Regions from separate parts of the Sinorhizobium arboris LMG 14919 genome, predicted to be linked through region 3. Evidence: predicted binding sites of a transcription regulator. Region 3 holds the regulator's gene; each other region holds the start of a gene.
What was found. The regulator PhoB, encoded in region 3, activates phosphate uptake and scavenging genes when phosphate is short. The targets are predictions, from matches to a motif close to TGTCATNNANCTGTCAT.

Region 1 (7,852 bases), on a different contig from region 3:
TGCCGGGACGACCTTCGGCTCGGGCGTCGGCGAGTTCAAGGACGGCTACACCTCGGGCAACCTGCGCAAGATGGTCGACAAGGGTATCGTCGACATGAACGACCTCGTCGAACTGTGGAAGTCGCCGCTGATCCCGAACGGCCCGATCGTCGTGCGTACCGCATTGAACGACGACATCAAGGCCAAGTTCAAGCAGTTCATGATGGATCTGCCGAAGACCGACGCCGCCTGCTTCTCCGCCATTCAGGGCGGCGAGTTCACCGGTTTCGTCGAGGTCAACAGCGATTTCTACAAGCCTATCATCGACGCCCGCAAGGCGACGATCGGCGGCTGATCGCCAAAACGCGCCGTTCTGAGCCGGCCGCCGAGCTGCGGCCGGCATTCGCCTATCGGGCACTTGCAGCCGCCCGCTCCGGATCGTCTCGATGAAACGATCCGACTTTTTGAACCGACGCACTTCCTCTTCCCCGGAAGCGCTCTAGAGGCCGGCCCCTGCCGGAAACCCAATGGCCACTTCCGTGACAACACGGCACCTCAGCGAGAAAGGCGCCCTTATCGAGCGCCACTGGCAGGAGCTCAACGATCGACGGCGTCTCTACACCTGGCTCGGTCTCGCATTTCTTGGGCTGACGCTTTTCAGTTCGCTCTGGTTCGCGAACGAGTCGAACGCGGGCAAGTTCTTCGACCGGCTGCCGCACTTCTTCGATTTCGTCGGCCATCTCATGCCGCGCGATCCGATAGAGATCGTTCGCGCCCTTTTCGATCTGCCTTCGCCCTATGACGACGGCAGCTTCAAATATAATTACCCGGATGGGCGCCTCTATGTGACCGAAAGCCTCTACATCCCGGAATATGTTCACAAGATGCTGGAGACCGTGAACATCGCCATCTTTTCGACTGTTATCGGCGTCTTCTTCGGCTTCATCCTGTGCTTCCTCGCCGCGAAGAATCTCATGCCCAATCCCTGGATCAGGGGCATCGTCCGCCGGCTGATGGAAATCCTGCGCGCGTTTCCGGAAGTCGTCATCGCAGGATTTTTCCTGGCAATCCTTTCGCTCGGGCCCATTCCCGCCATCGCTGCGGTCTCGATCCACACGATCGGCGCGCTCGGCAAGCTGTTCTTCGAGGTGGTCGAGAATGCCGACATGAAGCCGGAGGAAGGCCTGCGTGCCGTCGGCGCCAACTGGATCGAGCGGGTCTGGTTCGGCATGGTCCCCCAGGTGCTGCCCAACTTCACCAGCTATTTTCTGCTCCGACTCGAAATCAACGTGCGCGCCTCCACGATCATCGGCGCCGTCGGCGGGGGCGGCATCGGCGAACTCCTGCGCCTGTCGATCGGCCAGGGCCATGAAGCAAAGACGCTCGCGATTGTCCTCCTGCTCTTCGCCACGATCTTCGCCGTCGATCAGTTCTCCGCCTGGCTTCGCCGCCGTCTCGTCGGCGACCAGGCGTTCCAGCTCGCGCAGTAGGACCGCATCATGATTGCCTCGACCAACCTCGATGCGCGCGAAATGCAAGCCATTGCAGCGCGCCACCCGCATCTCCTGCAGACGTCGGCCGCCAAGCGGCGCCGCACGGCACTGATAGCCGCCGGCGTCGTTCTTTACATGGTGTTCAGCTGGTGGTTCTTCTCGATCGGGCACGTGCTCGCCAATGCCAATTGGGGGATTGCCGGCACCTATCTCGCCGACTGGGTATCCTACGAAGTGCGTCCTGAGATCGCCATCGAGCCCGATGGGTCGATGAGCGTGTCCTTCGGGCGCAACTCGCCGCTTGGAGACGATCCGAACCCCGAATGGGTCGCGCTCGAAAAGCAAACGGTCACGCGCACCGTCGCCGTGCCGGCGGCCGCGGCGCAGGTCCAGAAGCCAAAGACCGCCTCCTCATTCAGCTTCATGGCGCCGAACGCGGCGCGCGGCGGTGACACGAATTCGACGCCGCAGGAAGATCTCGCCACGACCCGCACCGAAGAAGTCGTCACGCATGCCCTGGTGAAGTTCGATAGCTCGACGCGTATCGACGTCGCCGAAAAGCGCGTCACCGTCACGCATGCCGGCGAGACGCTCGTGCTTCAGGTCGACGGCGCGGACAGGGTAACGCCGGAGGGATCCCTTCCCTCCTGGGCGATCCAGAAGCGGCCGGGCGAGAAGGTGACGCTGTCCTTCGGCGCTACCGGCTGGGCCGAAGTGGAGGGCGATGAGGTTTCCATCCGCAACCGCTTCTTCGGCTGGGTGAATTTCCTGTTCGACACCAACTCGCCCTTTTTCGGGAAGTCCTATAGCGAAGTCGCCTCCCTGATCGTCTCCGGAGAACGAATCGATCCGGCGCGCTCCAACCTCTCGCTTGCCTGGAACAACATCCTCTACAACGCGGAATGGCAGCATCTGGACGTGTGGACTAAACTCCTGCAGACGATCGTCATGGCTTTCGTCGGAACGCTTTTTGCCTCCTTCATCGCCTTCCCGCTTTGCTTCCTCGCGGCACGCAACATCACGCCGAGCCGGGTCACCAACCAGCTGGTGAAGCGTTTCTTCGACTTCCTGCGGTCGGTCGACATGTTCATCTGGGCGCTGTTCTTCACGCGCGCCTTCGGGCCGGGGCCGCTCGCGGGCATTTCGGCGATCTTCTTCACCGACACCGGCACGCTCGGCAAGCTCTACTCCGAGGCCCTCGAGAACATTGACGACAAGCAGCGTGAGGGCGTCAAATCGGTCGGCGCCGCGCCGGTCGCCGTGCAGCGCTTCGGCGTGCTGCCGCAGGTCCTGCCGGTCTTTGCCAGCCAGGCGCTCTATTTCTGGGAGTCGAACACGCGCTCGGCGACCATTATCGGCGCCGTCGGCGCCGGCGGGATCGGACTCAAGCTTTGGGAGGCGATGCGTACCAATTCGGATTGGGAAAACGTCGCCTATATGGTACTGCTGATTTTGATGGTTGTCTTCGTTTTCGACGGCATCTCCAACGTGTGCCGCTCACGCCTGATGGGGCGGAAGGCACACTGATCCGAATTGTGCAGCCTGCCGATTTCATCATGATGTTGTCATGCAAATGGGCTAGCTGCGCATTTCATCCCGCGAATTATCGACTCGGGCAAAATGCCTTGAGGCGACTGATGAAGAGAGTGTGAACCCGTGCGCTACGCAATCTACTTCGCGCCGCCGTCCGATGACCGGCTGTCGCAGACCGCTTCCCGTTGGCTGGGACGCGACGCGTTCACCGGCGGCGCCCTTGACTGCCCGGAAAATCCGGCAGTAGGACGCGAGGAGCAGATGGCTTTGACGACCGAGCCCCGGCGTTACGGCTTTCACGGGACACTGAAGGCACCGTTCGGGCTCACCTCCGGCCGCAGTGAGTCCGACTTGATCGCGGCTTTCGACGAGTTCGCGGCGGAGATCGAGCCGTTCGAAGTGCCGAAGATCGCCTTGCATCAGATCGGCCCCTTCTTCGCGCTCGTCTCGGCTGAGCCTTGCCCGCCCCTGCAGCGCCTCGCGGACCAGGCGGTTCGCCGCTTCGAGCCATTCCGGGCGCCGCTCTCGGAAGCCGATCTCGCCCGCCGCAATCCGGAGAGGCTTACGCAGCGTCAGCGCGAGTACCTGGCGGCATGGGGCTACCCATACGTCTTCGAGGAGTTCCAGTTCCATCTGACGTTGACGGGGCCGGTGCCGGAAGAAATGCAGCGCCCCATGAGACAGGCGCTCGAGACGGTGTTCGCCGAATTCATCGGCAAGCCGCTTGCCGTCTCGACGATCGCGCTTTTCGCCGAAGAACGCCGCGGCGCCCCCTTCACCGTCCATTCCCTGCTGCCGCTCGGCGGCGCATCCGAACGAAAGATAGCATGACATGCCCAAAGAACAGGTTTTGACCAACGCCCGCATCGTTCTGGAAGACCGGATCCTCGACGGTTCGGTGCTGATCCGCGACGACAGGATCGCCGACATCTCCGAAGGGGCGAGTGCCACGGGCGAGGATTTCGAGGGCGACTACCTGCTGCCCGGGCTGGTCGAGCTGCACACCGACCATCTCGAGGCGCATTATTCTCCGCGCCCCGGGGTTCGCTGGCTGAAAATCGCGGCCATCCAGGCCCATGACGCCCAGGTCGTAACCTCCGGCATCACCACCGTTTTCGATTGTCTGCGCCTGGGTTCGGACGAGGACAGCGGCTTTCCGAAAGGCGAGATGCGAAGCATGGCCGATGCGCTCGCCCAAGCCAAGCAAGAGGGCCGTTTGCGGGCCGATCACCTGATCCATCTGCGCTGCGAAGTGTCGACCGCCGACGTGCTGGAGCACTATGAGGACTTCCGGAACGACCCGCAGGTCCGTCTGGTTTCACTGATGGACCACGCGCCCGGGCAGCGCCAATTCCAGACGATGGACCAGTACACGCTCTATTACAAAACCAAGCGCGGCCTTACCGACGACGCCTTCGCCGCATTCATCGAGCGTCAGCAGGCGCTCTCGGCGCGCTATGCGACACCGCATCGAAACGCCCTCGCAAAAGCCTGCGCCGAGCGCGGCATCACGGTCGCCAGCCACGACGATGCGACGGTCGAGCATGTCGAAGAATCGATCGGCTACGGCATTCGCCTCGCGGAGTTCCCGACAAGCTTCGAGGCGGCGGAAGCCTCGCACCGCGCGGGTCTCAGCGTATTGATGGGTGCGCCCAATATCGTGCGCGGCAAGTCGCATTCCGGCAATATCGCCGCGCGCGATCTCGCGAAGCGCGGCGTCCTCGACGTGCTTTCTTCCGATTACGTTCCCTTCAGCCTGATCCATGCGCCTTTCATACTGGCAGACGAGGTCGAATCGATCGGGCTTCCCGAGGCCATTGCGATGGTGACGGCGACGCCCGCCCGCACAGTTGGGCTCGAAGATCGCGGCCGGATCGCCGTCGGGCTCCGCGCCGACATCGCGCGCGTTCGCCGGCCGGAGGGCATACCGGTCGTCCGCTCCGTCTGGCGCGAAGGACGGCGTGTCGCATGACCGCCGCCGAGCGAGGATCCGGAACGCTCATCGTCGTCGTCGGTCCGAGCGGCGCCGGGAAAGACAGCGTCATGGGCTTTGCCGCCCGACATTTCGCGCAGCGCCCCGACATTCTCTTCGTCCGGCGGGCGATCACGCGGCCATCGGATGCGGGAGGCGAGGTGCACGAAAGCGTGTCCGCCGCCGAATTCGAGGAGATGAACCGGAGCGGCGCTTTCGCCGTTTCCTGGCAGGCGCATGGGTTGAGCTACGGCATCCCGGCCGACATCGCCGAAAAGATCGCAACAGGCATGACCGCGATCGTAAACGGCAGCCGTGCCGCCCTCCCCGCCATTCGCCAGGCGTTCGGTGCGATCGCCGTTGCCGTGATCACCGCCGAGCCGCCGGTGCTGGCAAAACGGCTGGCGGAACGCGGCCGGGAGAGCGAGGAAGACGTGCTGCGCCGCCTGACCCGGCAGGCACCCGACGTCATCGCCGATCCCGACGTAACGGTCATCGACAACAGCGGCAGGCTGGATGTGGCCGGCCGGCAATTCGTTGCGCTGGTCGAACGGCACTCAGCCAGAAGTCATCACCCTGCCTGAAGAAAGGCCGAGCGGTTGGGAAACTTTTATCCCGGCCCGCCCTGTGCCAAGGCCTCCTCCTCTGCTTCCTCGATCTTCTTGACCATGGGCAGGTCCGCCGCGGCGGCGATAATGGAGTCGAGGAGCCCGGGAAAGCGGATGTCGAGATCGTCCCGCCGCAGCGTGATCAACCGGCTGGTACCGGAGACCTCGGTACGCGTGATGCCCGCCTCGCGCAGCTTGGCAAGATGATAGCTGATATTCGTCTTGGAGCCGAAATCCGTGAAGTTCAGGCACATGGTCGGCCTACCCTCTCGGCGGGCCAGATAGCCCACGATCGCCAGGCGCGTCGGATCGCCGAGCGCCGCGAGGACATTGGACAAGATGATCTGATCGGCGATGGGATGCGGTAGGGTCATTGAATCAACGATTGCTGATTTCGGGATATTGACACGACGAGCAACGAAGTTCAATAGTTCAATATCCTTTGAACTAAGGGGATCTCCCCATGGACAAGCGCATCATCTGGCTCGCCGTTGGCTCTTTCACAATGAGCACGGTCGGCTTCGTCTTTTCGAGCCTTCTTCCGTCTATCGCCGCCGATACGCACACGACCATTCCCCATGCGGGGCATCTGATCACCCTGTTCTCGCTTTCCTATGCCATCGGCGCGCCGCTGCTTTCGGCACTGGCCGGCGCGGCGGACCGGCGTCGACTGCTGGTGGCTGCAATGCTCGTCTTCGTCGTCGGCAACGGCATCGCGGCGATGAGCGTCTCCTTCACCACGCTGCTGCTCGCCCAGATCGTGATGGGAATGGCAAGCGGCCTCTTTGCTGCCACAGCGCAAGCGACGGCGGTTTCGCTGGCAGGACCGGAACACCGCGCACTGGCGATCTCCATCGTGGTGGGCGGCACCACATTCGCCGTGGCGCTTGGCGCGCCGCTCGGCGCGCTGATCGCCGCCTTCTGGGGCTGGCGCGGCACGTTCGGGACAGTCGCGCTGGTTGGGCTCACCTGCGCTGCCATGCTCTGGCTTCGCCTGCCGCGGGGCCTCAACGGAACGAAGCTGACGATGTCCGAGCGCTTCGGCGCCATTGGTCGTCCGGGCGTGGCCTCGTCGCTCATGGTGACGTTTCTCTACCTCACCGGCGGCTTCATGATCATCTCCTATCTCGCACCGCTGGCGATCGATGGGGCCGGGCTGTCGCATCTGGCGCTGCCCGGTCTGCTCCTCGCCTTCGGGGTCGGCGCGGTGATCGGCAATCTCTCCAGCGGCTATCTGGCCGACCGGCTCGGCGCCACCCGCGTGGTGACAGCTTCGCTGATTTCCGCGCTCGCGGTCTCTCTGACGATCGCCTTCGGCCTGCACCTCCTCACGCGCGACTTCGCGGGCTTGCTGTTGATCGGCATCATGGTGCCATGGGGCATTGTAGGCTGGGCCTTCCCGCCGGCCCAGGCGAGCCGCATAGTCGGCTTTGCGCCGGAGGTTGCGCATCTGACCCTGTCGCTCAACGCCTCGGCGATCTATCTCGGCATCGCAGCCGGCACGGCAATCGGCGGACGCATACTGGAGAATACGGCCGCAGCGGATCTCGGCTTCTTCGCGGCGTTATTTCCAGTGGCTTCGCTGGCCGTTCTTTATGCAGGATTGCGCTCCCATCGGCGGCGCTTGGCCACCGCGCCGGCGGAATAGTTCCACATACGCAGGCGCGGCGGGGCAACTTCATACTGCCGCATCATCGCCAAGGGGATCCCGACACGGTCACCCGAAAAGCCCCGGATGGGAGTCCGGGGCTTTTTGCTGTGTTTCTGGCCGGCGGGTCACACCGCGCTACTTCACGGATCATATTTCCCCTTGTCATCTCCAGTGTTATGTATATACATTAACGGCAAAGAAGGACGGAACCTTATGGACGGAAACGAAAACCCGAGCTCTGTCGGAACCAGCCTCTGGCGTGATGCACGCCTTGCCACGCTTCGCGAGGACCTGGGGCCGCTCGGCGTCGTGGAAAACGGCGCCATCGCCGCGCGCGGAGAGCGGATCGTCTATGCCGGACCCGAAGACGATCTGCCTTCTGAGCTTGCTCGCGCCGACCAGATCTTCGATTGCGAAGGCCGTTGGATCACCCCGGCGCCGATCGACTGCCACACCCATATCGTTCATGGCGGCGACCGGGCCCGGGAGTTCCAGCTCCGCCTCGAAGGCGCGACCTATGAGGAGATCGCCCGTGCCGGAGGCGGCATCGCTTCGACCGTCAAGGCAACCAACGCCCTTTCCGTCGACGAACTCGTTGAGGCGGCACTTCCACGAC
Region 2 (7,852 bases), 620 kb from region 3:
GTCTGGAGCCGGCGCGCCGCTTCGTGCTCGAGCATTGGACGCATCGGGCTGCGAGCGCAGACGGCGCCAGGCGGGATGCAAAGACGGAACTGCAGGAATGGGCGCATGCCAGGTTTGGGGTTGCGCCCAAATACAGGACGGATGACCGTTCCGGCCCCGATCACGATCCGCGCTTTACCGTGACGGTGGAGGTCGACGGGATCGCGCCGGAAACGGGGGTTGATCGTTCCAAGCGTGGGGCAGAGCAGGTCGCCGCCATGAAATTGCTGGAACGCGAAGGTGTGTGGCAGAAGCGCTCTGCCGGAAATTGACGGATATCATGACGGATACTCAAAAGGACACGGCCGCCGGCGCGGTGCCGACGCGCTCGGGCTTCGTGGCTCTGATCGGAGCGACGAATGCCGGCAAGTCGACATTGGTCAATCGCCTTGTCGGCGCGAAAGTGTCGATCGTCAGCCACAAGGTGCAGACGACGCGGGCGATCATCCGCGGCATTGCGATTCACGACAATGCGCAGATCGTCTTCATGGACACTCCCGGCATCTTCAAGCCGCGGCGCCGGCTCGACCGCGCCATGGTCACCACAGCCTGGGGCGGTGCCAAGGACGCCGATCTCATCATGCTGCTGATCGACAGCGAGCGCGGGATCAAGGGTGACGCGGAAGCCATCCTGGACGGTCTGAAGGAGGTGCATCAGCCGAAGATCCTCGTCCTCAACAAGGTCGACCGGGTTCGCCCCGAGGATTTGCTGAAGCTCGCGGCCGCTGCCAACGAGGCGGTTGCATTCGAGCGCACCTTCATGGTCTCCGCGCTGACGGGTTCCGGCTGCGACGACGTCATGGATTATCTGGCCGAGACGCTGCCGGAAGGCCCGTGGTACTATCCGGAAGATCAGATCTCCGATCTGCCGATGCGCCAGCTCGCTGCCGAGATCACCCGCGAGAAGCTCTTCCTGAGGCTGCATCAGGAGCTTCCCTATGCATCTCACGTGGAGACGGAGAAGTGGGAGGAGCGCAAGGACGGATCCGTGCGCATCGAGCAGGTGATCTACGTGGAGCGTGACAGCCAGAAGAAGATCGCCCTCGGCAAGGGCGGCGAGGCGATCAAGGCGATTTCGACCGCCGCGCGCAAGGAGATCTCGGAAATCCTGGAGCAGCCGGTGCACCTCTTCCTGTTCGTCAAGGTGCGTGAGAACTGGGGCGACGATCCGGAGCGCTTCCGCGAAATGGGGCTCGATTTTCCACGGTAATGGAGCGGCTCAGATGCTCTTCAATGTCACGCGGCGTTCGAGGTCCGCGGCCGGCTCCTTGCGCTCGCTGTATCGGTCGGTCAGGTAAGCGGAGCAGTCACGCGTCAGAAGCGTGAATTTCACCAGTTCCTCCATGACGTCGACGACCCGGTCGTAATAGCTCGACGGCTTCATACGGCCGCTGGCGTCGAATTCCTGGAACGCTTTGGCGACCGAAGACTGGTTGGGAATGGTGATCATGCGCATCCAACGGCCGAGAATGCGCATCTGGTTCACCGCGTTGAAGCTCTGCGAGCCTCCCGAAACCTGCATCACCGCTAGCGTCTTGCCTTGCGTCGGCCGGATCGAGCCGGCCGAAAGCGGGATCCAGTCGATCTGAGCTTTCATGATCCCGGTCATCGCGCCGTGCCGCTCCGGGCTCACCCACACCTGGCCTTCTGACCAGATCGATAATTCGCGCAGCTCCTGCACCTTGGGGTGGCTCACCGGTGCCGCGTCGGGGAGCGGCAGACCGGACGGGTCGAACATCTTCAGTTCCGCGCCGAAAAATTCGAGCAGGCGCCGGGCCTCCTCGGCCAGGAGGCGGCTGTAGGACACCGCCCGCAGTGATCCGTAGAGGATCAGGATGCGCGGCCCGTGGGTCGAAGCAGCCGGGCGCAGCGCGCCGCTGTCCGGCAGCCGCAGCTGTTGCAGATTCGCGGCGGGCAGGTCGTGTCTGGAGTCGTCGTCAGACAATGCGCTTGCCCCCGGCGTCGAGGACGGCTTCGCCGTCTTCCTTGGAAAACGGGCCTTTGTGGGTGTCGGGCAGAATGTCGAGTACGAGCTCGGAGGGCCGGCAGAGAAGCGTGCCGAGCGGCGTCACGACGAAGGGGCGATTGATGAGGATCGGATGCGCGAGCATTGCGTCGAGCAGTTCCTCGTCGGTGCGCGACGGATCGTCCAGGCCGAGCTCGTTAAAAGGCGTGCCCTTTTCACGAACAGCCTCGCGCACCGTCAGCCCGGCGGCGGCTATCAGCGTCTGAAGCTCGGAACGTGAAGGGGGCGTCTTCAGGTATTCGACGACGGTCGGCTCGATGCCAGCATTACGTATCATGGCCAGCGTGTTGCGCGAGGTGCCGCAAGCCGGATTGTGGTAGATGGTGACGTTCATGATGCGGTCTCCTGGGAAGGGTGGCTGATCACGACGATTTCAGGTCGGACAGACCTGATCCTGAACGCGATCGATTCTGATGGTCGAGACGCGGGAGTGGGGCGGAATCCGCACAGATTTTCCTCATCCCGCTCCGGTCATGGGGCGGGCCGGCTGGAAGAGCCATCGCATCAGCGCGAGCGCGCAAACGGCCCCGAACAGTTCGGCGAGTACGAATCCCGGCAGGTCGCCCGGGCGGATCCCGGAAAAGGTGTTTGTGAATGAGCGCGCCAGTGCCACGGCGGGGTTGGCGAAGGACGTGGATGCGGTGAACCAGTAGGCGGCCGTGATGTAGAGGCCCACGAGCCACGGCACGGCCTCACGACGAAACCGTATACCGGCAAGTATGGCGGCGACGAGCCCGAAGGCCGCGACCGCCTCCGAAAGCCATTGCGCCGGACCGGTGCGCACCTTCGCGGATATGTCGAGCGGTGAAAGGTCGAACATCAGGTGGGCGAGGGCAGTCCCGGCAACGGCGCCGCCCACTTGCGCTACGACATAAGCGCTGCACTCCCGCCGCGTGAGACTGCCGGAGAGCGCGAAGACAAGCGAGACTGCCGGGTTGAAATGCGCCCCGGACAGCGGGCCTAACATCGTGATCAGCACGACCAGGATCGCGCCCGTGGCGATGGTGTTGGCAACGAGCGCCAAGGCGTCGTCGGCTGTCAGCGCGTCGGCCATGATCCCCGATCCGACGACCGCCGCGACGAGAATACCGGTGCCGAGCGCCTCTGCGATGCAGCGTCGTGTCAGATCGAACTCCTGCATCAAATCTTCCGATCCGTGGCTTCGTCGTCCATCTTGCCGATCTCGGAGAGATGGCTGTGCAACGACATGCGGTCTATCGAGGCAAGCGGCAGGCTGAGGAAAGCCATGATCCTGTTCTTGAGAAATCGCGCGGCCTCAGCGAAGGCCCTTTCCTTTTCGAACTCGCTGCCCTCAACGGCGGCGGGATCGGCCACACCCCAGTGCGCGGTCATGGGATGGCCCGGCCAGACGGGGCAGGCCTCTCCTGCGGCGCTGTCGCAAACGGTGAAGATGAAGTCCATCTCCGGTGCACCGGGCGCGGAGAACACCTCCCAGCCCTTTGAGCTGAAGCCCTCGGCCGGATAGCCGATGTTTTGCAGCTCCCGAAGCGCGAGCGGATGCACCGTCCCCTTGGGATTGCTGCCGGCCGAAAAGGCGCGGAACCTGCCCTTGCCTTCAGCGTTCATGATCGCCTCGGCGAGGATTGAACGCGCCGAGTTGCCGGTGCAAAGAAAGAGCACATTATAGATGGGTTCAGGCACGGCTTTCCTCCCTTGGCGAACAGCAGGGTGCGAGATCTGCGACGAGCGGCGCGCAAACGTCCGGGTGGCCGGCACAGCAATCCTTGAGCAGAAAGCTCACGACGCGGCGCAATCCATCGAGGTCGGCGCGGTAGATGATCGACCGGCTCTGCCGCCGAGTGGTCACCAGTCCCGCGCGCTGCAGCTGCGCGAGATGGGTCGACATGGTGTTGTGTGGAACGTTCAGAAGCCGCGCGACCTCGCCTGCCGGGAGTCCGTCCGGTTCATGCTTGACCAGGAATCGGAACGCGTCGAGCCGCGTCGGCTGGGCGAGAGCGGCGAAGGCCGCGATGGTGTCGTGTGCGTCCATATGTCGAGATATATCGACATATGGTAATCAGCGCAAGCGAAAGCTTGCCCGGGTCTCGACTACTGGCGATTAGCCTGATCGGTCGCTGCCGCGGGACGCTTGCCGAGAAGGGGGGCGATTGTTTCCGCCCTGTTGGTCCAGACATAGCCGGCAAAGCCCTCGGGAACGGAGGCGAGATCATCGGCGCTGTCGATGCCCGAGGTGAAATCGCCGCCGCTATAAGGGCCAAGCAGGATGATTTCGCTGCCGGCGGCCTGCATGCGGGCCGCGAACCGGTCGGGCCATCCCCACAGAAATGGTGCGTAATTGCTGGAAACCATGATCAGCGTGTCGCGGCAGGCGTCCGGTACGATGCCGGTCCAGCCATAGGCGGCATATCGGCCAAGGCAGGCGCGCGTGGACTGTCGATCATAGCCTCTAAGCCCCGGAACCAGCCGGAGTGTTTCCTGCGTCGGTGCAGTGCCGCCATAGACGCCGAATACCTGTTTGCGCCACTCCGGATGAAACCGGAGGAGCACGGCCAGGGTAGCGCCTTCCTCCCGCCGCTCGCTCTTGAAATTGATCAGGAAGCGGCCCTCAGGCAGGGCCTTGAAGACCTCCGTCAGCGTCGGCATCTGGCCGGCCCCCTGGCCGCGGAACGGGAAGGACTTGCCGCCGTCGGCCGTATAGCCATAGCCGATGTCCAGCGTCTTCAGCTCGGACATCGGCGTTTCTTCGGTCACGCCTCTCCCATCCGTCCGGCAGTCGAGCGTCCAGTCGTGAAAAACGGCGAACTGTCTGTCGGGCGTCAGATGGACATCGAGCTCGACGACGTCGGCGCCCATCTCCATCGCCGCGCGCATCGAGTCGATGGTGTTTTCGAGATAGCTGTGACGCGGGGCTTCGATGCGCTCGGCGGTGCAGGTCTCATTGTCGAGACCTTTCGAGTCGAAAACCTGGTGGATGCCGCGATGGGCGAGGATCTTTGCATTGCCGGAGGGAGGCGGCGCCAAAAGCGACGTATTGAGAAGCCAGACGATGGCGACGACGACAAGCGCAATCGCGGCGATCTTCTTCATCGTGTATCCTCCTCTCGCGTCGGGCTTGCCGCGATAATGTGGCGTGACGATGTTACCGGCCGGTGTGCAAAGTGTTACACGGATTGGCATCGCCCTGTCACCCCCGGCCGCGCGCTCGGACCCGCGCACCTGCGGGCACCCGGGAGCGCGCCGTCTGCACCCGCTGCGGATGGGCTTCAGTCAGTGAATTCGAACTTACTAAGGAAATAAATCTTTGAGGGGCCACAAAAAAGCCCCATTGAATAACCGCCGAACACGGCTAAGTTAATGGAAGTTCTGATGGATAGGAGCCCGATGGGCTGGCCTGACGAATTGCCGCAGACGGTCCCGCCTCGTTTCGCGAGGACCCGGCGGAAACCGTCAGGTCGTGCTCGAGCCGGTTTCTCGCCGCTTCCGGACGTGGCTGCGCGCTTCCAAGCATCGCCGCCCGTCTCTGCCCCGAAGCCGACCAGCCGCTCACCCGCTCCACCCCGTGAAGGAACCGATGGTCCGTTTAGGTCTGAGCTGAGGTAGGATATGAATGCGGGATTGTTGAAGCTACTTCGCCGGCTTGTCCAGAAAGGCAAGCTTACGGTCGTTTTCTCGTCGGGTGAAAAGGTGGTTCTGGGCGATGGTACCGGCAAGCCCGCGGCCATTCGTTTCGTTGATGCCGGAGCGGAAAAAGCCGTCCTCTACGATCCAGGACTGAAATTCGGTGAAATGTACATGGACGGTCGCGTTCTTGTGGAGGAGGGCGACATCTTCGACGTGCTGTCCATCGTCAAGAGCAATGATCTCGACAAGGCGGCAACCTTTACCAATTCGATCGTCGCGCTGGGTCATATATTGCGCCAGCAGATGAAGAGCCGGCTGCCGGTCAACCGCAACCGTTACAACGTCGCCCATCATTACGATCTGGACGGCAAGCTCTTCAATCTCTTCCTCGATGAGGACTGGCAATATTCCTGCGCCTATTTCCATCCGCCGGGCATCTCGCTGGACGAGGCGCAGCGCGCCAAGAAGAGGCACATAGCGGCAAAGCTTTTGCTCGAACCCGGTCAGAAAGTCCTGGAGGTGGGTTCCGGCTGGGGCGGCATGGCGATGTATCTCGCCGAATCGTCGGGGGTCGAAGTTACGGGCATCACACTCAGCGAAGAGCAGTTGAAGGTTTCGCGTGAGCGTGCGGCAAGGCGCGGGCTTTCCGACCGGGTGCGGTTCGAGCTGCAGGACTATCGCACCATGCAGGGAAGGCAATTCGACCGCATCGTTTCCGTAGGCATGTTCGAGCATGTCGGCATCGGCAATTACGGCAATTTCTTCCGCAAGATGAAAGAACTGCTGAAGCCCGACGGAGTGATGCTGCTGCATTCGATCGGCCAGATCTACAAGCCCTGGGCGACCAACCCGTGGATCGAGAAATACATCTTCCCCGGCGGCTATATTCCAGCCCTTTCTGAGGTGTTGCCCTCGGTGGAGAGCAATCGCCTGCTCGTCAAGGACATCGAAATCCTGCCGCTGCATTACGCATGGACGCTGAGGGCCTGGCGCGAGCGTTTCGTGGCGCAGCGGGAGGAGGCGGTCAGGCTCTATGACGAACGCTTTTTCCGCATGTGGGAGTTCTATCTCGCCGCCTCGGAGACGGCCTTCCTCTACGACAAGCACTTCATCTTCCAGCTCCAGCTGTCGCCGTCTCTCGCGACGGTGCCGGTGTCGCGCGACTACATCGCCATCAGGGAGCGCGAATTGCTGGAGTTCGAAAAGACCCGCGAACGGCTGGAACTCGTTGCGGTTTAGTGCAGGGGAGCATTACGCTCTGGGCCCATTTCGTCCCTTGTCCGCTTGCCGGTCTTCTACCGCAGGCGGGACGAAAGGGAGTCTCGGCAGCCACGCACTCTCCCCTCGCTCCGCTTGCGGGGGGCAAGCATCTCTCATGATCTTCTGTGGAGTTCGCCCAGACGGCCGCAGGCCTTCACTTGGCCTTGATGGTCTGCGCCATTATGGTCCGGTCCCGAAACAGGAAACGGAACGAGAGAATGGTCATGACTGCAAAGCCCATCGCCGTCATCATCGCCAGCGAAATCAAGGCGAGCGCCGCCCAGGTCGCGGCCGCCGTCGAATTGCTGGATGGCGGGGCGACCGTGCCGTTCATCGCCCGCTACCGCAAGGAAGTCACTGGCGGTCTCGACGATACGCAACTGCGTGTCCTGTCCGAGCGGCTCACCTATCTGCGCGAGCTTGAAGCGCGGCGGACGTCGATCATCGATTCGATCCGCGGCCAGGGCAAGATGACCGACGCGCTTGAAGGCAAGATCGCCGGTGCGGCCACCAAGGCGGAACTCGAAGACATCTACCTGCCCTATAAGCCGAAGCGCCGCACCAAAGCGGAGATCGCTCGCGAGCGTGGTCTGGGTGCGCTGGCCGAAGCCATACTTTCCGATCGTTCGATCGCGCCGGCCGAACGGGCGGCAGCCTTCCTCACCGCCGATGTGCCGGACGTCAAGACCGCGCTCGATGGCGCCCGCGACATCATCGCCGAGGCCATGACCGAAAACGCCGACCTTCTCGGGCGGCTGCGGAGCCACATGCGGGAAACAGCCTTCCTGCGCGCCCGGGTCGTCGACGGTAAGCAGGAGTCCGGCGCCAAATTCTCGGACTACTTCGACCACTCCGAGCGCTGGGCGACGGTGGCCGGGCACCGCGCATTGGCGATGCTGCGCGGCTGGAACGAAGAGGTCCTGT
Region 3 (7,852 bases):
TTCTCTTGATCTTTCTCATCGTCATGAATCTCGGGGCAATTCTCTTGCGGCGTCGCTTTGAGCGCCGCTGGTAGTGGGGTAAGGACTATGAACATCATGTCGGAAGCTGCAGTCGAAGAGGCTCTTGACCAGAAAATGAACACGGTGCCTTACAAGATGATCGGCAAGGATGTGTCGGTCTACTACGGCGAGAAGCGCGCGCTTTTCGACGTGAACCTCAACATCCGCGAGAATACGGTCACGGCGTTGATCGGTCCCTCCGGTTGCGGCAAATCGACGTTCCTGCGCACTTTGAACCGGATGAACGACACGATCGAGAACTGCCGCGTGACCGGCAGGATCACGCTGGACGAAGACGACATCTACGATCCGTCGATCGACGTGGTGGAACTGCGTGCCCGCGTCGGCATGGTGTTCCAGAAACCCAATCCGTTTCCGAAATCGATCTACGACAACGTCTCCTACGGTCCGCGCATCCATGGTCTGGCACGCACCAAGGCCGAACTGGACGAGGTCGTGGAAACCAGCCTGCAGAAGGCCGGACTCTGGAACGAAGTGAAGGATCGGCTGCAGGAGCCGGGCACCGGCCTTTCCGGCGGCCAGCAGCAGCGCCTCTGCATCGCCCGCGCCGTCGCGGTCAGCCCTGAGGTCATCCTGATGGACGAACCCTGCTCGGCACTCGACCCCATTGCGACCGCGAAGGTCGAGGAACTCATCCACGAATTGCGGGCAAATTTCACGATCGTGATCGTCACCCACTCGATGCAGCAGGCGGCGCGTGTTTCGCAGCGCACGGCCATGTTCCATCTCGGCAATCTCGTCGAGGAGAACGATACCGACAAAATGTTCACCAACCCGGACGATCAGCGCACCCAGGACTACATCATGGGCCGCTTCGGCTGATGGCGGAGGGGCGCGCTTTTCCGCCCCTCCCGGTTTAAGATCGACCGAGCCCGTTCAGAACAGCGCGTGTCCCGAGGAAACGAATATGTCTCACGCACACATCATGTCCGCCTTCGACGAAGAGTTGAAATATCTGACGCGACGCATCTCCGAGATGGGGGGGCTTGCCGAGCAGATGGTTGCGGACTCCGTCCGCGCTCTCGTCAATTCCGATCTTGCCCTGGCCCAGAAGGTGATCTCCGATGACGCGATTCTGGACGACGCGGAGCGCCAGATTGGCGAGAAGGCGATCGTCACCATTGCCAAACGCCAGCCTATGGCGTCGGATCTCCGCGAGATCATGGGTTCGATCCGTATCGCGGCCGACCTGGAGCGCGTGGGCGACCTCGGCAAGAACACGGCAAAGCGCGTGATCGCCGTTGCGGGGTCCGGCATCCCGCGCAAGCTCGCGCGCGGCCTCGAACACCTGGCCGAGCTCGCGCTCGTTCAGTTGAAGGAGGTCCTGGACGTTTACGCCTCGCGCTCACCTGAAAAGGCGAACAGCATTCGCGAGCGCGATGAAGAGATCGACGCGATCTACACTTCGCTGTTCCGGGAATTGCTGACCTATATGATGGAAGACCCGCGCAACATCACGCCGTGCACGCATCTTCTCTTCTGCGCCAAGAACATCGAGCGTATCGGCGATCACGCGACCAACATCGCGGAAACGATCTACTACATGGCGACAGGCGCCCAACCGCAGGGCGAACGGCCGAAGGACGACATGACGTCGACATTGGGTTCCGTGACGGACTGAAATCGCACGGCATCCGGTGCCTACGCAGAATTTTGTTCCGGCCGCCCTGGCGCGGCCTATACCAGGCGCGGCGGCATGACGGTCGTCGTGCGTAGGAAGGAGTCCTACTGAATGTTGCCGAAGATTGCCGTAGTCGAAGACGAGGAAGCCCTGAGCGTTCTCCTGCGCTACAATCTCGAGGCGGAAGGCTTCGAGGTGGATACGATCCTTCGCGGCGACGAGGCGGAAATCCGCCTGCAGGAGCGCCTGCCCGATCTTCTCATTCTCGATTGGATGCTGCCCGGAGTTTCCGGCATCGAGCTCTGCCGCAGGTTGCGCCAGCGGCCGGAAACGGAACGGTTGCCGATCATCATGCTGACGGCGCGCGGCGAGGAAAGCGAACGGGTGCGGGGCCTTGCCACCGGCGCCGACGATTACGTGGTCAAGCCCTTCTCGACGCCGGAACTGATGGCGAGGGTCAAGGCGATGCTCCGGCGAGCGAAGCCGGAGGTCCTGTCGACGCTCCTGCGCTGCGGCGACATCGAGCTCGACCGGGAGACGCACCGGGTCCATCGCCGCAGCCGTGAAGTGCGCCTGGGCCCTACGGAGTTCCGGCTTCTGGAATTCCTCATGTCCTCACCGGGACGCGTCTTTTCCCGTTCGCAACTTCTGGACGGCGTCTGGGGACATGACATCTATGTCGACGAACGGACCGTGGACGTCCATGTCGGACGTCTGCGCAAGGCGCTGAACTTCTCCAACATGCCGGACGTCATCCGGACGGTGCGCGGCGCGGGCTATTCGCTGGAAAGCTGAGGACTGTGCGTCCAATGTCGCCCGTGCCGGCTTGCGACATGGCAAGAAAAAGGGGCCCTTCCGGCCCCATTTTGTTCGTTGTCGAGTGCGCCTGGGAGCGGTCCACTGCTTCATTGAAGCGGCGAAACGCTCTGATGCATTGAACTAAACTGCGCACTTCGCACGGAAACCGTTACGTTCATGATTTCAGGTCGACCAGACCTAAAATCATCGTGATCTAGCGCATGCGCCGGCGCTCGGCGGAGGGTTGGTAGGCGAGCCGGGCGTGATAGGTGCAATAGGGAGAGGCTTCCGGAGATTCGTTGCCGCAGAAGTGGAACTCTTCCTTGAGCGGATCGCCGATCGGCCACTTGCAGGTGCGTTCGGTAAGCTCGGTGAGTTCCAGCCGCCGCGACATCGGCACGACGATGTTGCTGTCGAGTTCCATTTCCTGGTCGATCGCCAGGTCGACTGCGATCTCTTCCTTGAGCGCTGTCGCGCCGGCAGTCCGGGTCACGGTGCGCGTTACCGAACGCGCGGCGTAGTTCGGTGCGCGTGGCGCGGAGGTCGCCCGTTTGGGGCGGGCAGCAGCGGTCGCATTTCCGCCGGCCTTGGCGCGACCGGGCAGGCTCAGGCGGTGAACCTTGCCGATGACCGCGTTGCGACTGACGCCGCCCAACTGCGCCGCGATCTGGCTGGCGCTCAGGCCCTCCGACCACAGCTTCTTCAGTTTCTCGACCCGCTCGTCAGTCCAGTTCATCTCTGCACTCCCCGTTCTCGGCGTTGGGATGGCGGAATCCGTCACCGCTCCCCGGGAAAAGCCCGAAGATTCAACGCGATAATACTTTTGGTGACTAGGTCCGCCGCATGCGTCTAGTAATTGAATATTAACCTACCGGCAGGGTGACTCCGTGGCAAGAGTCGCCGGAATCGCGCCGAATCGATTTCGTGGTTTTCCCCAACTTGCTGTCGGAGCGTTGCATTTTTGCAAGTCCCAAGGCGCGATTTTTTCACGGTTCGGAATCGGTATCTGCAAGCGCCTGCAAACCTTGGTTTTGTTGACATTGCGGTGCGAAATGGGAATAGTGCCTCTCGCCGCCGCGAGGCGGCATTTTTGATTTTTACCGGGCCGAAGAACCCGAGCTGCTGCCGGAATGAAGGAGAGTTCGACATGACCGCAACCACGCCGCTTTACGACACCTATCTGCGCGCGCCGTTGCGTTTCGAGCGAGGTGAAGGCGTTTGGCTGATCGCCGACGATGGCACCCGCTATCTCGACTTCGCAGCCGGTGTCGCCGTGAACTCACTCGGCCACGCTCATCCGCATCTCGTCGAAGCCCTGAAGGCGCAGGCCGACAAGGTCTGGCATTTGTCCAATCTCTACGAGATTCCGGGGCAGGAAAGCCTTGCGCGGCGGCTGACCCAGGTCACCTTCGCCGACCGTGTGTTCTTCACCAATTCGGGTGCGGAGGCGCTCGAATGCGCGATCAAGACCGCACGGCGCTATCATTTCGCCAAGGGGCACGTGGAGAAATTCCACATCATTACCTTCGAAGGCGCTTTCCATGGTCGCACGCTCGCGACGATCGCCGCCGGCGGGCAACAGAAATACATCGAAGGCTTCGGACCGAAGGCGCCGGGCTTCTATCAGGTTCCCTTCGGCGACATCGCGGCAGTCAAGAACGCGATCAATGACGAAACCGCAGCGATCCTCGTGGAGCCGATCCAGGGCGAGGGCGGTATTCGGCTGGCATCGAAGGAGTTCATGCAGGGACTGCGCGAACTCTGCGACGAGTTCGGCCTGCTTCTGATCCTCGACGAGGTCCAGTCCGGGGTCGGGCGCACCGGCAAGCTCTTCGCCCATGAATGGGCAGGTATCACGCCGGATATCATGGCGGTCGCCAAGGGCATCGGCGGCGGTTTTCCGCTCGGCGCCTGCCTTGCGACTGAAGCGGCGGCCGCCGGCATGGTGGCGGGCACGCACGGTTCGACCTATGGCGGCAACCCGCTGGCCGTGGCGGTCGGAAACGCCGTGCTCGACGTGGTTCTTGCCGAAGGCTTTCTCGATCAGGTGCGCGAGGTGGCTCTCGTCTTCCGTCAGGGGCTTGCTTCGCTGAAGGACCGTTTTCCGGATGTGATCGAGGAAATCCGCGGCGACGGGCTGATGCTCGGCATCAAGGCGAAGGTGCCCTCGGCGGACCTGTTGAAGGCAGTTCGCGCCGAGAAACTGCTCGCCGTTCCGGCCGGCGAAAACGTGTTGCGCCTGTTGCCGCCGCTGATCACCACCGCCGCCGAGGCGCGCGAAGGTCTGGCGCGGCTCGAGCGCGCCGCGGAAGCGGTGCGCGGGAAGAGCGGCAACGCCGCGGCTTGAGCGCCCGAACGCTTCGGTTCGAACCGACCCGAGCGGGATCGACAAACGGATTCTACGACAGGACAAAAGGCAGCATGACCAGACACTTCCTCGATCTCTCAGCCATGACGGCCACCGACCTCAGGACCATCATCGACGATGCCCGCGTCCGCAAGTCGGCGACCAAGGCAGGGACCGCCGAGAAGCCGCTTGCCGGCAAGATGCTTGCGATGATCTTCGAGAAACCGTCCACCCGCACGCGCGTTTCCTTCGATGTCGGCATGCGCCAGCTTGGCGGCGAGACGCTGTTTCTGTCGGGCACCGAAATGCAGCTCGGCCGAGCGGAGACGATCGGCGACACGGCGAAGGTACTGTCGCGCTACGTCGATGCGATCATGATCCGCACGACCGACCACCGCCGGCTGTTGGAGATGGCAGAGCATGCGACCGTGCCCGTCATCAACGGGCTCACCGACGATACGCATCCCTGCCAGATCATGGCCGATATTTTGACCTTCGAGGAGCACCGGGGCCCGGTCAAAGGCAAGACGATCGCCTGGACCGGCGACGGCAACAACGTGCTCCACTCGCTGATCGAAGGTTCGGCGCGTTTCGGCTACCGCATGAACATGGCCGTGCCGCTGGGCTCCGAACCGCACGACAAGTTCCTGAACTGGGCGCGCAACAACGGAGCCGAGGTCCTGCTCAGCCACGAGCCGGAGCAGGCGGTTGCCGGTGCCCACTGCGTCGTCACGGACACCTGGATTTCGATGAACCAGGAGCATCGCGCCCGCGGGCACAACGTCTTCCAGCCATATCAGGTCAACGGCGCGCTGATGAAGCACGCGGCGCCGGACGCCCTGTTCATGCATTGCCTTCCGGCGCACCGCGGGGAGGAAGTAACAGATGAGGTCATTGACGGTCCCCAATCCGTGGTCTTCGACGAGGCCGAGAACCGGCTGCACGCGCAGAAGTCGATCCTCGCCTGGTGCATGGGCGTGGTCTGAGGGGTAGAGGCGGGCAGTGCCTGGGCGTCACTTGAAATCGGCTCCATACGACACGATCTACTGCATGTTTCTTCGAATCCTAGCCGATTCAGGGACAAAGCATGCAGCAGGTCAAAGTGCTACAGCGATCTTTGCGCGTCGGACAGGATGCGCGGCGTTGTAGGGAGCGGGCGCTCCGATCTTCAAATCGGTCAGCCGCCCACGCCGGGCATCGCCCACCTGGAAACTCAAGGCGTTTCCAGGCTCGTGCCGGCGGAGAAATTCGTCCATGACGGGATCAAATGGAATGGCGGACGGTTGTACCGGTGCCCGCCGGTGCACTTGGGCGGCCGTGCCGACACGAAGGGGAAGCGAGCGGTTTCCGTGCGCATCCCGTAAAGAGTTTTTTGGAAAGGTCATGACCACAATCCCGGATTGACGCAATCCGGACGATCATGGTCGAGGCAAGGAGCAAGCGATGACAGAAACAGCGCCGGGACTTGGCGAGTTCGATTTTGCCGGTGACGATCAGGTCGTGCCCTTTCAGGTCGAGGGACTCGACGTGCGCGGCCGCGCCGTACAGCTTGGCCCGATGCTTGATGCCATTCTCGAGCGGCACAGCTATCCGCTTCCGGTAGCGCGGCTTGTCGCCGAAACCGTGGTGCTGACGGTCCTGCTCGGAACGTCGCTGAAATTCGAAGGCAAGCTGATCGTCCAGACACAGGGCGATGGGCCGGTCGACCTCGTGGTTGCGGATTTCTCGACGCCGGACCGCGTCCGCGCCTATGCCCGCTACGATGAGGACGCGCTCGCCGCTGCCGAAAAGAGCGGACGCGCTCAGCCTCACGAACTGTTGGGCAACGGCGTCCTCGCCTTCACGATCGACCAGGGCGCGCATACCCAGCGCTATCAGGGTGTCGTTGCGCTCGACGGGGCGACGCTCGAGGAGATCGCCGGCGCCTATTTCCGCCAGTCGGAGCAGATACCGACCAGAGTGCGCCTCGCCGTTGCCGAGCTTCTCGATAAGGACGAGAACGGCAAGCCGCGGCATCGCTGGCGCGCCGGCGGCATGGTCGCGCAGTTCCTGCCCGACGCCCCGGACCGGATGCGCCAGCCGGATCTGCCTGGAGGTGACGGCGACGGAGACGGCGAGGACATTTTCGACGAGGACGACCTCTGGGCGGAAGCCAAGGTGATGGTCGAGACGATCGACACCGATGAGCTGACCGATCCGACCGTCGGGACCGAGCGATTGCTGTACCGCCTCTTCCATGAGCGCGGCGTTCGCGTTTATGAACCGCAGGCCGTTTATGATCGCTGCAGCTGCTCGCGCGAGAAGATCAGGGACGTGCTGGTGGGATTGAGTGACGAGGACATCGAAGGCAGCGTCGAGGACGGCCTGATCAAGGTCACTTGCGAGTTCTGCTCGACGACCTATCGCTTCGAGGCGAGCGAGGTGCGTTCGCAGTAAGGCAAGCGCGCGGGATTAATTGAGGGTGCGGACGAGGCCCGGCGAATCGAGCGAGAAGGCGGGGATGGCGACATTGAAGGTCTCCCCGCCTTCCGCTTCCATGCTGTAATGGCCGAACATCACGCCGGACGGCGTATCCAGGGGGCAGCCGGAGGAGTACTCGTAGGTATCGCCGGGATTGAGCAGCGGCTGCTCGCCGATAACGCCGGGGCCGCTGACCTCGTCCACCTGCCCGTTCTCGTCGGTAATGTGCCAGTAGCGGGTCATCAGGCGGACCGCGACGTCGGAGTGGTTGGCTATGATGATGCGATAGCCCCAGACATAGCGGCTGTCATCGGGATCCGACTGCTCTTCCAGGTAGTACGGCTCGACCGTCACTTCGATGTCGCGTGTCAATGCGCGGTACATGTGCAACACCCTGTTCCAAATCCGTACGCGTATTCTACAGCAATATGGTTTCGTCAAGAATAACAGCAAGATTGTGCCCGTGGCATTCAAATTCATGGACTGCACGGCCTATGAAACCTATCGGGGCACCGCATCTTAGCCCCTTCCTCCCTTATTCCTGT
Region 4 (7,852 bases), 1.5 Mb from region 3:
TGACTTTTACCGCGGCGATGCCCGGCAAGCCCGCAACGGCGTCGAGCGCGATCTGACGTTCGCCGTTGGCAATCACCGCAGCCGCGGAGACGATCTGCAATGCGCTCACTCTCATCGCCCAATCCGAGCCGGCATCGATCCTAAGGCTCTTCTTCGGGTCGATGTTGAGAATCTGCGCCAGAGTGAATGTCCGCTTGTTTCCGGCAGTCGCGAATTCGAGGGTCTTGACCGCTGATGTCACCGTTCCGGACAGACCATGCACAAGTCGAAGCGATCCGAGCAATTGCGGCATCGTCAGCTTCGCCGTCAGCACGTCTTCGTAGGAAGCGGCCGTAAGGCTGAGGCGAGTGGCGATGATCTTGAGGAAGGGCTGGATGTCGATGTCGGCGTCGATCAATGCCTCGTAATCCATGACCTTCAATGCGACGCTGGTGCCGAGCATCTGGCCGAGGATCGCGTTCAAAAGACCGCCATTGAGGCTGGCAAGGCGGGAGCCGACGGAAAAGGCAGCCACCTTCGAGCTCGCCGCGGTGCCGATGACACTCAAATCCGGAGGATCGCTGAACAGCGCCGCGAGATAGATGTCGCCCTTCTTCTCGAGCCTGACCTGGACGGCATCGGCGGGCACGGCGTCCTTGACGAAGCGCTGGCCGGCATCGATCGACGGATCGGGGACATAGCGTCCGCGCACGACGGTCGCCACCCCCTTGGCTGCGGTTTCGACGTCGTTGGGGAGCACCTTGCCGTCGACCGTCATCAGCCCCGAGGGTGTCGAGACGGCGAAGCCGAGGCCGTTGTTCTTGAAGTGGGCGAGCACGGCCCCTTCGGCGGAGCTCACATTGGCGGCGGCGGCGATCGAGGCAAGGTCTGCGACAGACTGCATCTCCCGCCGTTGGAGGGTGAGATAGCCGTAGTCGATGCCGAGCCCCATCGACGTGACGAGCAACGGCATGACGAGGGCTGCCGAGACGCCGATGTTGCCGGCGCGGGACTTCAGGTATCGCCGGAAGGCGGGTGCCGCTTCACGCATTTCAGATTCCTCCTACCCGTATCGTCGCGTAACGCTCGATCTGCTCGCCCGGCAGGGCAAAGGTAAAGAGTTTCCAGATTGGAAGATCGCTTGCGTCGTATGAGATGGTGACGGTGAACTGATTGGTGTTGTTGGCGTCATCGCGAACGGTGACGTTCATGCGCGCGGAATTGATGAAGGTCTGGTTCATCGTCGTGCGCCGAATGTAATCGGTCGCAAGGCGCTCCCGTTCATCCTCGGAAAGGCCCGCAATCGCAGTCCTTGCCGCATCCGCGGCGATCTGCTGGATGGAGTGTGCGGCACTCAGATAGATCCCGTAGGCGATCAGCGTCAGCACGCACATGAAGAAGAGCGGCGCAATGACCGCGAATTCGATGGCGGCGGCGCCTCTACGGCTGGCGAGCAGGCGCTTGAAAACGGGCATGCAACATCTCCAAGTATTTTGTGTATCGTGGTCTTAAAGTTTTCCTGCATCTTCAAGGTGCGCCTTAATAGTTAATATTCCTATACTTTCGAGTATGGCGATTTTTCTTGTGGATTGTTGGAATTGAATAAATGTTGATTCGAATTTTAACTTCCAGGCATGCTCTTTGATCCACCGCGATCGAGCGTCGGGCTCGGCGGAAAATTTTTCTCTCCGCCATGCCTGCGCTTGTTGTCGCAAGGATCCGGCAGCGCCGCTTCCCGGTGCGGAGGAGGTCCTTTCAGCGCAGGGAGTTGGTCTGGCTGGATTCCTGTGACGAGAACAGGAAATGGGCCAGAAGCCAGAGGACAGAGACGGAGGGGGAGGTTCTGCTGCAGGGCTGCGGCCGGAGCGGATGGTCCGTTCCGGCCGGGACGGTCACAGGCCGGCGCTGTAGAGCTCGGCGTGGGACTTGAAGAAGCGCTCGGTGCTGTAGCGCTTTCCGAACATCATGTCGTGCTGCAGGAAACGGTAGTCCCGCAGCGATGCTGGGATCTTGGGCTGACGCTGCCAGTCGGCGACCTCCTTGCCGTTCTTGCGGATCAGCATGTAACGGTCGAGGACGCGGTAGTGATCGTAGACCTTGCCGAGGAACGCCGTGTAGTAGGGGTGCTCGTAGCCGGCCTGTTTCAGGACTTGATAGGACAGGAAGGCCGGGCTGATCGTGCCGATGTCCTTCTTCGGACCCGTCTTGTTCGACCAGACGACGAGCGGCGTCTCGTGCTCGGCCTTCATCTGATCCTTCGGTCCTTTGCGTTCGGCCGTAAAGCCCTTCATGTATCCGGTGTTGGTATAGACGGAATTCAGCGGCGGCAGGTGATCGCCGAAGAGAACGATGATCGTCTCCCGGTCCCGCTCTTTCGCCCAGTCCATCAGCATCTTAAGGCTGTCGTCGGCCTCCTTGACGCCCTGCGCATAGGTGGCGAGCACCCGGCGATCGGCTTCGGGGAGATCGCCCTCGACCTTGATCGTGTTCTTCGCGTAGCGGTTGGTCTCATAGGGACCGTGGCCCTGCAGGGTCACTGCGAAGAAGAAGAAAGGATCTTCCACTTCGTCCGCCTGGCGGATGATCTCCTTCGTCAAAGACTCATCCGAAGCGAAGATGCCGCGCTTCTGCATAGGCGGCATGTTTTCTTCCGAGCGGAACATGTCGAAACCGAAGGACTTGTACACGGCGGTCCGGTTCCAGAACCATCCCTGGAAAGGGTGGATGGCGCGCGACACATAGCCTTCGCTGCGGAAGAAGGTGGCAAGCGAGGGAATCGGGTTGCGGATATATTGCTGGTAGGGGATGCTGCCATAGGGCAGGAACGCATTGGAAAAGCCGGTCAGCGCCTCGAATTCGACATTGGCGGTCATGCCACCGAACTCCGGAGAGAAGACGTCGCCGCCCTGCAGTTCGCGGATCGTCGGCATGGGATCGGGCGTCAGCTTCACCTTGGGAAGACGGGTAGGATCCCAAAGGGATTCGCTCATCAGCACGATGACGTCCGGCTTACCGCGATGGGTCGTGCCGGCGGGAAGCGGCTTTACCGGAATTCGGTCGATGGCGTCCGCCATGTAGCCGGCCGGCGCGTTTACATTAGCCATCGGGAGGTTGATGGCGAAGGCAAGCGCAAAACCGTTATGGCGGTAATTCTCGGTCTGGTCCCACATGATGGGGATGACCCGGAGCCGGTCACGGACCCACGAGAACTGGTTGTAGTCCATGATGTTCCAGAAGGCGACCAGCAACGGCAGGGCGAATGCGATCCGCGCCAGCCGCTCCCAGCGCGTCAGCCTGGGAAAGTTCTGCCACGCATACCGCAGCAGGATAATGGAAACGACGGTGGCGGCGATGAGCCCGGCAACGATGCCGACCGCGGTCCACGGCCTGTCCTTCACGAGTACCGGCATCAGCTCCATGATCTGCCGGCCGAAAAGAAAATCGGTGGGATAGAGTGGATCGGAGAGGAAGACCTGTTTCTGCTGACTGATGAATGCCGGCACAACGGCAAGCGGCGCAACGAGCAGCGCGGCCTTGTGTTCGCGGCCGAACAGGGCATCGACGCCAAGCAGGGCGAGAAAGAAGACGGCGACCGTGGTCCAGGCCGGACGCATGGGGTCGGTGAAATATGCGACCGTGTCGGGCCAGGACCAGCGCACGATCAGTTCCACGGTGAAGACGAGCGCTATCGCGATCAGAAGCGTGAAGAGCGCACTTCGGACGCCCGACAGAGTTCTGGTGTATCTTGCGGAAGAGCCTTGCCCATCGGCGTAGACTTGAGAGCTGCTCACGGCGGAATCGATACGGGCCAACGGCTTCTCCAATTTCACAAATATTTCACCCTACCGTCATACGACTGTCATCTTGAACAGGGGATGAATGGCGGAAACGGCGCCGTCGTCGCCAGGTTCCTGACGCTTTGAAAGATTTTGTGCGCCGATACTAAGAGGCCGGAATTGTGCGGCTTTTCGGTTTTTTCCGCCCCAGCTTGATTTGTGTGTGGGTTTTTTTCCGCCGGATGCGGTAAGAACTACGCGAACGACACATGCATTCGCTGACGAGAGACGACGGGCCCGCTCATGACCGCACAGAAAGCCGCTCCCTCAACGCTACGGATCGCCGTGGCACAGCTCAATCCGACGGTCGGAGACATTGCCGGAAACATGGCAAAGGCTCGCGACGCGCGGGCGGCGGCGGCGCGCGAAGGCGCCGATCTGCTGCTCCTGACCGAGCTCTTCGTCTCCGGCTATCCGCCGGAGGACCTGGTTTTGAAACCCGCCTTCCTGAAGGCGTGCGAACAGGCGGTGGAGAAGTTGGCGGCGGAAACGGCGGACGGCGGGCCGGGTGTCGTAATCGGCTTCCCCCGGCGGGCCGCCGGGCTCCGGCACAATTCCGTTGCGGTCCTCGACGGTGGCAAGGTCATCGCGATCCGCGACAAGGTCGACTTGCCGAACTACGGCGAATTCGACGAAAAGCGCGTCTTTGACGCGGGTGAGATGCCAGGCCCGGTGAACTTTCGCGGCGTGCGCATCGGAATACCGGTATGCGAGGACATATGGGGCGATCTCGGCGTCTGCGAAACCCTCGCGGAGAGCGGTGCCGAAATTCTCCTCTCGCCGAACGGTTCGCCCTATTACCGCGGCAAGGTCGACGTGCGCCATCAGGTGGTTCTGAGGCAGGTGATCGAGACCGGCCTGCCCATGATCTATGCCAACCAGCTGGGCGGCCAAGACGAGCTGGTCTTCGACGGCGCGAGTTTCGCCTTCAATGCGGACAGGTCGCTGGCCTTTCAGATGAGCCAGTTCGAGGAGGCGGTGGCCGTCTCCGAATGGAAAAGGGGGGCGGACGGCTGGATCTCGGCCAACGGGCTCAAGTCGCGCATACCGGAAGGCGAGGAGGCGGATTACCGCGCCTGCATGCTGGGCTTTCGCGATTACGTCAACAAGAACGGTTTCAGGAACGTCGTTCTTGGCCTGTCCGGCGGCATAGATTCGGCGATCTGTACGGCGCTTGCAGTGGACGCGTTGGGTGAGGAACGGGTTCGCACGGTCATGCTGCCGTACCGCTACACCTCGCGTGAATCATTGCGGGATGCCGAGGCATGCGCCAAGGCGCTCGGCTGCCGCTACGACGTCGTTGCAATCGAGGAGCCCGTCGAGGGCTTCCTGAGCGCGCTCTCCGACGCATTCGAGGGAACCGAAGCGGGCATCACCGAGGAAAACCTCCAGAGCCGTACGCGCGGGACGATCCTGATGGCGATATCCAACAAGTTCGGCTCCATGGTCGTGACGACGGGCAACAAGTCCGAAATGTCGGTCGGCTACGCCACGCTTTACGGCGACATGAACGGCGGCTTCAATCCGATCAAGGATCTTTACAAGATGCAGGTCTACGCGCTGGCGCGCTGGCGCAACGGCACCGTCCCGCCGGGAGCACTCGGGCCTTCAGGCGAAGTCATCCCGCAGAACATCATCGACAAGGCGCCGTCGGCCGAACTCCGTCCCGACCAGACGGATCAGGATTCGCTGCCGCCCTATCCGGTGCTCGACGATATTCTCGAATGCCTGGTCGAGAAGGAGATGAGCACGGAGGAGATCGTCGCCCGCGGGCATGAGGAGGCAACCGTCCACCGGATCGAGCATCTGCTCTACATCGCGGAATATAAGCGCCGCCAGTCGGCGCCGGGTGTGAAGATTACCAGGAAGAATTTCGGCCGCGACCGGCGTTATCCCATCACCAACCGCTTTCGCGACAGGGGGTAATCATGCGCAGTTCGGTGGAGGTCTTCGACATAGCGGCCGGCGAGACGCGCGTCGTGTGGCAGACGGAGCGGCTTGTCGAGGCACCGAACTGGTCGCCCGACGGCAAATTCCTCATCATCAACGGCGACGGCAGGCTCTATCGGCTTGGCTTCGATGGCTCCGAGCCTCAGGAGATCGATACCGGTTTTGCCCGGCAATGCAACAACGATCACGGCATCTCGCCCGACGGCAGCACGCTTGTGATCAGCGACAAGACGGAATTCGGCAGTTCGGCGATCTATCTCCTGCCGGCCGAGGGCGGCACGCCCCGGCTCGTCACGCGCAACCTGCCGTCCTACTGGCATGGATGGTCGCCCGACGGGCGCATGCTGGCCTATTGCGGAATCCGAGACCAGGTTTTCGACATCTACACGATTCCGGTCGAAGGCGGGGAGGAGCACCGCCTGACGCGCGGGGAAGGCCGCAATGACGGGCCGGACTGGTCTGCGGACGGAGAATGGATTTATTTCAATTCGAGCCGTACCGGCCGCATGCAGATCTGGCGGGTGAGGCCGGACGGCAAGGATGTCCAGCGTATCACCGACAGCCCTTATGGCGACTGGTTTCCGCATCCTTCGCCGGACGGCAGACGCCTGCTCGTGCTCTCCTATGACGGCGATGTCTTCGATCACCCGCGCGATCTCGACGTGCGTCTCCGCCTGATGGACCCGGACGGCGGCAATGCTCGCGTACTGTTCGAACTCTTCGGCGGGCAGGGGACGGTGAACGTCCCGAACTGGTCTCCGACCGGTGATCACTTTGCTTTCGTTCGCTACGAACCGGAGCGCTGAGCGGCTGGACAAGAATATGGCTGCGTGCTAGCGATCGTGTCGTTCGCAGGGCGCACCCGATCCGCGGGAAGGGCAAAGCCCACCTGTTTCACTGAACTTGGTTGCCACACCTCTTTTCAGTCTGTGGGCGCGGATACCGGACGTGAATGAAAGGAGGTCTTTCATGATCACGCGCGATCTTCCCGCGAATGCTTCCCTCGAATCCATCCGCAAACAGGCGCTCTAAAGGCTGGTGATCCCGCAGGGCGCCAGCGGGCTCTGCCCTGTTTCAACGAACCAGCCGCAATCGGTCTCCAGGATGCCCAATTGGTCATTGCCCGGGAGTTCGGCCTCTCCAGTTGGAAGCGATTGAAAACACATCTCGAACGCGCGCAACCGGGAAAGCCCGCGACCGAACAGCTCGCTAACCGTTTTCTCGCTTTGGCGACCGCGCGTCAGGCGACGGGCACGTTGTAGGGAGTAATTACCTCAACGGCGGACAGCCGGCTTCCGCCCAACTTCTGGCCAGCGCCGTTGCGTCGCGCGAGAATGGCCCGAAAAGTCGTGCGGGCGTCGCTGCGCAGGTCATGATGCAGGACAAAATGGATCCGGCGCTGGCGCAGCAGCACCAGATTGTCCTGGTCAAGGTCATGGGCGATGAACAACGCGCAGTCGCGGCCGAGGCGCTCGAAGGCGGCCAAAACGGCGTGGTTCCCGCCGCCGATCGAATAGGCGGCATTGATGTCGGCGTCTGCCGCAAGCGCCTTGGCGGCAAGGACACCCGTCTCGGCGTCCCTGCCATAGCCTTCGCTGATCTCGACGATGCGTATTGCCGGATAATGTTCGCGCAGCACGCGGCGAAAGCCGATCTCTCGTTCTTCCTCGCCACGAAAGCGGCTGCTCGAAATGGTGACGAGCACGGTCGCGGCTTGACCGGCGAACCGTTCGCCGACGAGATAGGCAGCCGTCTCGCCAGCCGCGCGATTGTCGGCTCCGGCATAGGCGGAACGCGCCGAGTTCGGCAGATCGGTGACAAGCGTGATGACCGCAATTCCCGTTTGTTCGAGGCGGGCGACAGCACCGATGATTTCGGGCACATCCGGTGCCTTCAGCACGACGCCGTCGGTGCCGCGCAGGCGGATTCGATCGAGCAGCTGGGCGATGTCGTGCGGCCGCATAGTCTCGGCGAAGTGGAAGCGGCAACGGAAGGTCGTCGGCATGAAAGTCGGTGCCTCGGTTTCGAATGCCTGCCTGACCGCCTCGGTGAAGCGCTCCGGTGCCTCCATCACGATGTCGATGGCG

Region 1: SINAR_RS0103340 (DUF1045 domain-containing protein) is a predicted target of PhoB. The motif match lies at 3,025-3,041, and genes of this name have one in related genera.
Region 2: SINAR_RS0115170 (glycerophosphodiester phosphodiesterase family protein) is a predicted target of PhoB. The motif match lies at 5,219-5,235, and genes of this name have one in related genera.
Region 4: SINAR_RS0119580 (LTA synthase family protein) is a predicted target of PhoB. The motif match lies at 3,826-3,842, and genes of this name have one in related genera.

Annotation. Positions count from the first base shown of each region.
Region 1 is NZ_ATYB01000008.1:571,310-579,161, forward strand. It holds gene phnD (phosphonate ABC transporter substrate-binding protein) at 1-334, shown strand, start outside; gene phnE (phosphonate ABC transporter, permease protein PhnE) at 507-1,469, shown strand; gene phnE (phosphonate ABC transporter, permease protein PhnE) at 1,479-2,999, shown strand; gene SINAR_RS0103340 (DUF1045 domain-containing protein) at 3,129-3,836, shown strand; gene SINAR_RS0103345 (alpha-D-ribose 1-methylphosphonate 5-triphosphate diphosphatase) at 3,838-4,977, shown strand; gene phnN (phosphonate metabolism protein/1,5-bisphosphokinase (PRPP-forming) PhnN) at 4,974-5,561, shown strand; gene SINAR_RS0103355 (ArsR/SmtB family transcription factor) at 5,588-5,959, opposite strand; gene SINAR_RS0103360 (MFS transporter) at 6,049-7,233, shown strand; gene hutI (imidazolonepropionase) at 7,450-7,852, shown strand, end outside.
Region 2 is NZ_ATYB01000014.1:851,876-859,727, forward strand. It holds gene rnc (ribonuclease III) at 1-311, shown strand, start outside; gene era (GTPase Era) at 320-1,249, shown strand; gene arsH (arsenical resistance protein ArsH) at 1,259-1,984, opposite strand; gene arsC (arsenate reductase (glutaredoxin)) at 1,977-2,399, opposite strand; gene aqpS (aquaglyceroporin AqpS) at 2,523-3,206, opposite strand; gene SINAR_RS0115160 (arsenate reductase ArsC) at 3,206-3,727, opposite strand; gene SINAR_RS0115165 (ArsR/SmtB family transcription factor) at 3,720-4,076, opposite strand; gene SINAR_RS0115170 (glycerophosphodiester phosphodiesterase family protein) at 4,136-5,134, opposite strand; gene cfa2 (cyclopropane-fatty-acyl-phospholipid synthase) at 5,651-6,907, shown strand; gene SINAR_RS0115180 (Tex family protein) at 7,147-7,852, shown strand, end outside.
Region 3 is NZ_ATYB01000014.1:226,952-234,803, forward strand. It holds gene pstA (phosphate ABC transporter permease PstA) at 1-74, shown strand, start outside; gene pstB (phosphate ABC transporter ATP-binding protein PstB) at 88-903, shown strand; gene phoU (phosphate signaling complex protein PhoU) at 989-1,702, shown strand; gene phoB (phosphate regulon transcriptional regulator PhoB) at 1,814-2,497, shown strand; gene SINAR_RS0112190 (GcrA family cell cycle regulator) at 2,715-3,236, opposite strand; gene SINAR_RS0112195 (aspartate aminotransferase family protein) at 3,648-4,847, shown strand; gene argF (ornithine carbamoyltransferase) at 4,922-5,833, shown strand; gene SINAR_RS0112205 (Hsp33 family molecular chaperone) at 6,291-7,283, shown strand; gene apaG (Co2+/Mg2+ efflux facilitator ApaG/CorD) at 7,299-7,691, opposite strand.
Region 4 is NZ_ATYB01000014.1:1,716,153-1,724,004, reverse strand. It holds gene SINAR_RS0119590 (pilus assembly protein TadG-related protein) at 1-1,030, opposite strand, end outside; gene SINAR_RS0119585 (TadE/TadG family type IV pilus assembly protein) at 1,032-1,454, opposite strand; gene SINAR_RS0119580 (LTA synthase family protein) at 1,872-3,791, opposite strand; gene SINAR_RS0119575 (NAD+ synthase) at 4,059-5,741, shown strand; gene SINAR_RS0119570 (TolB family protein) at 5,744-6,571, shown strand; gene SINAR_RS0119560 (LacI family DNA-binding transcriptional regulator) at 7,006-7,852, opposite strand, start outside.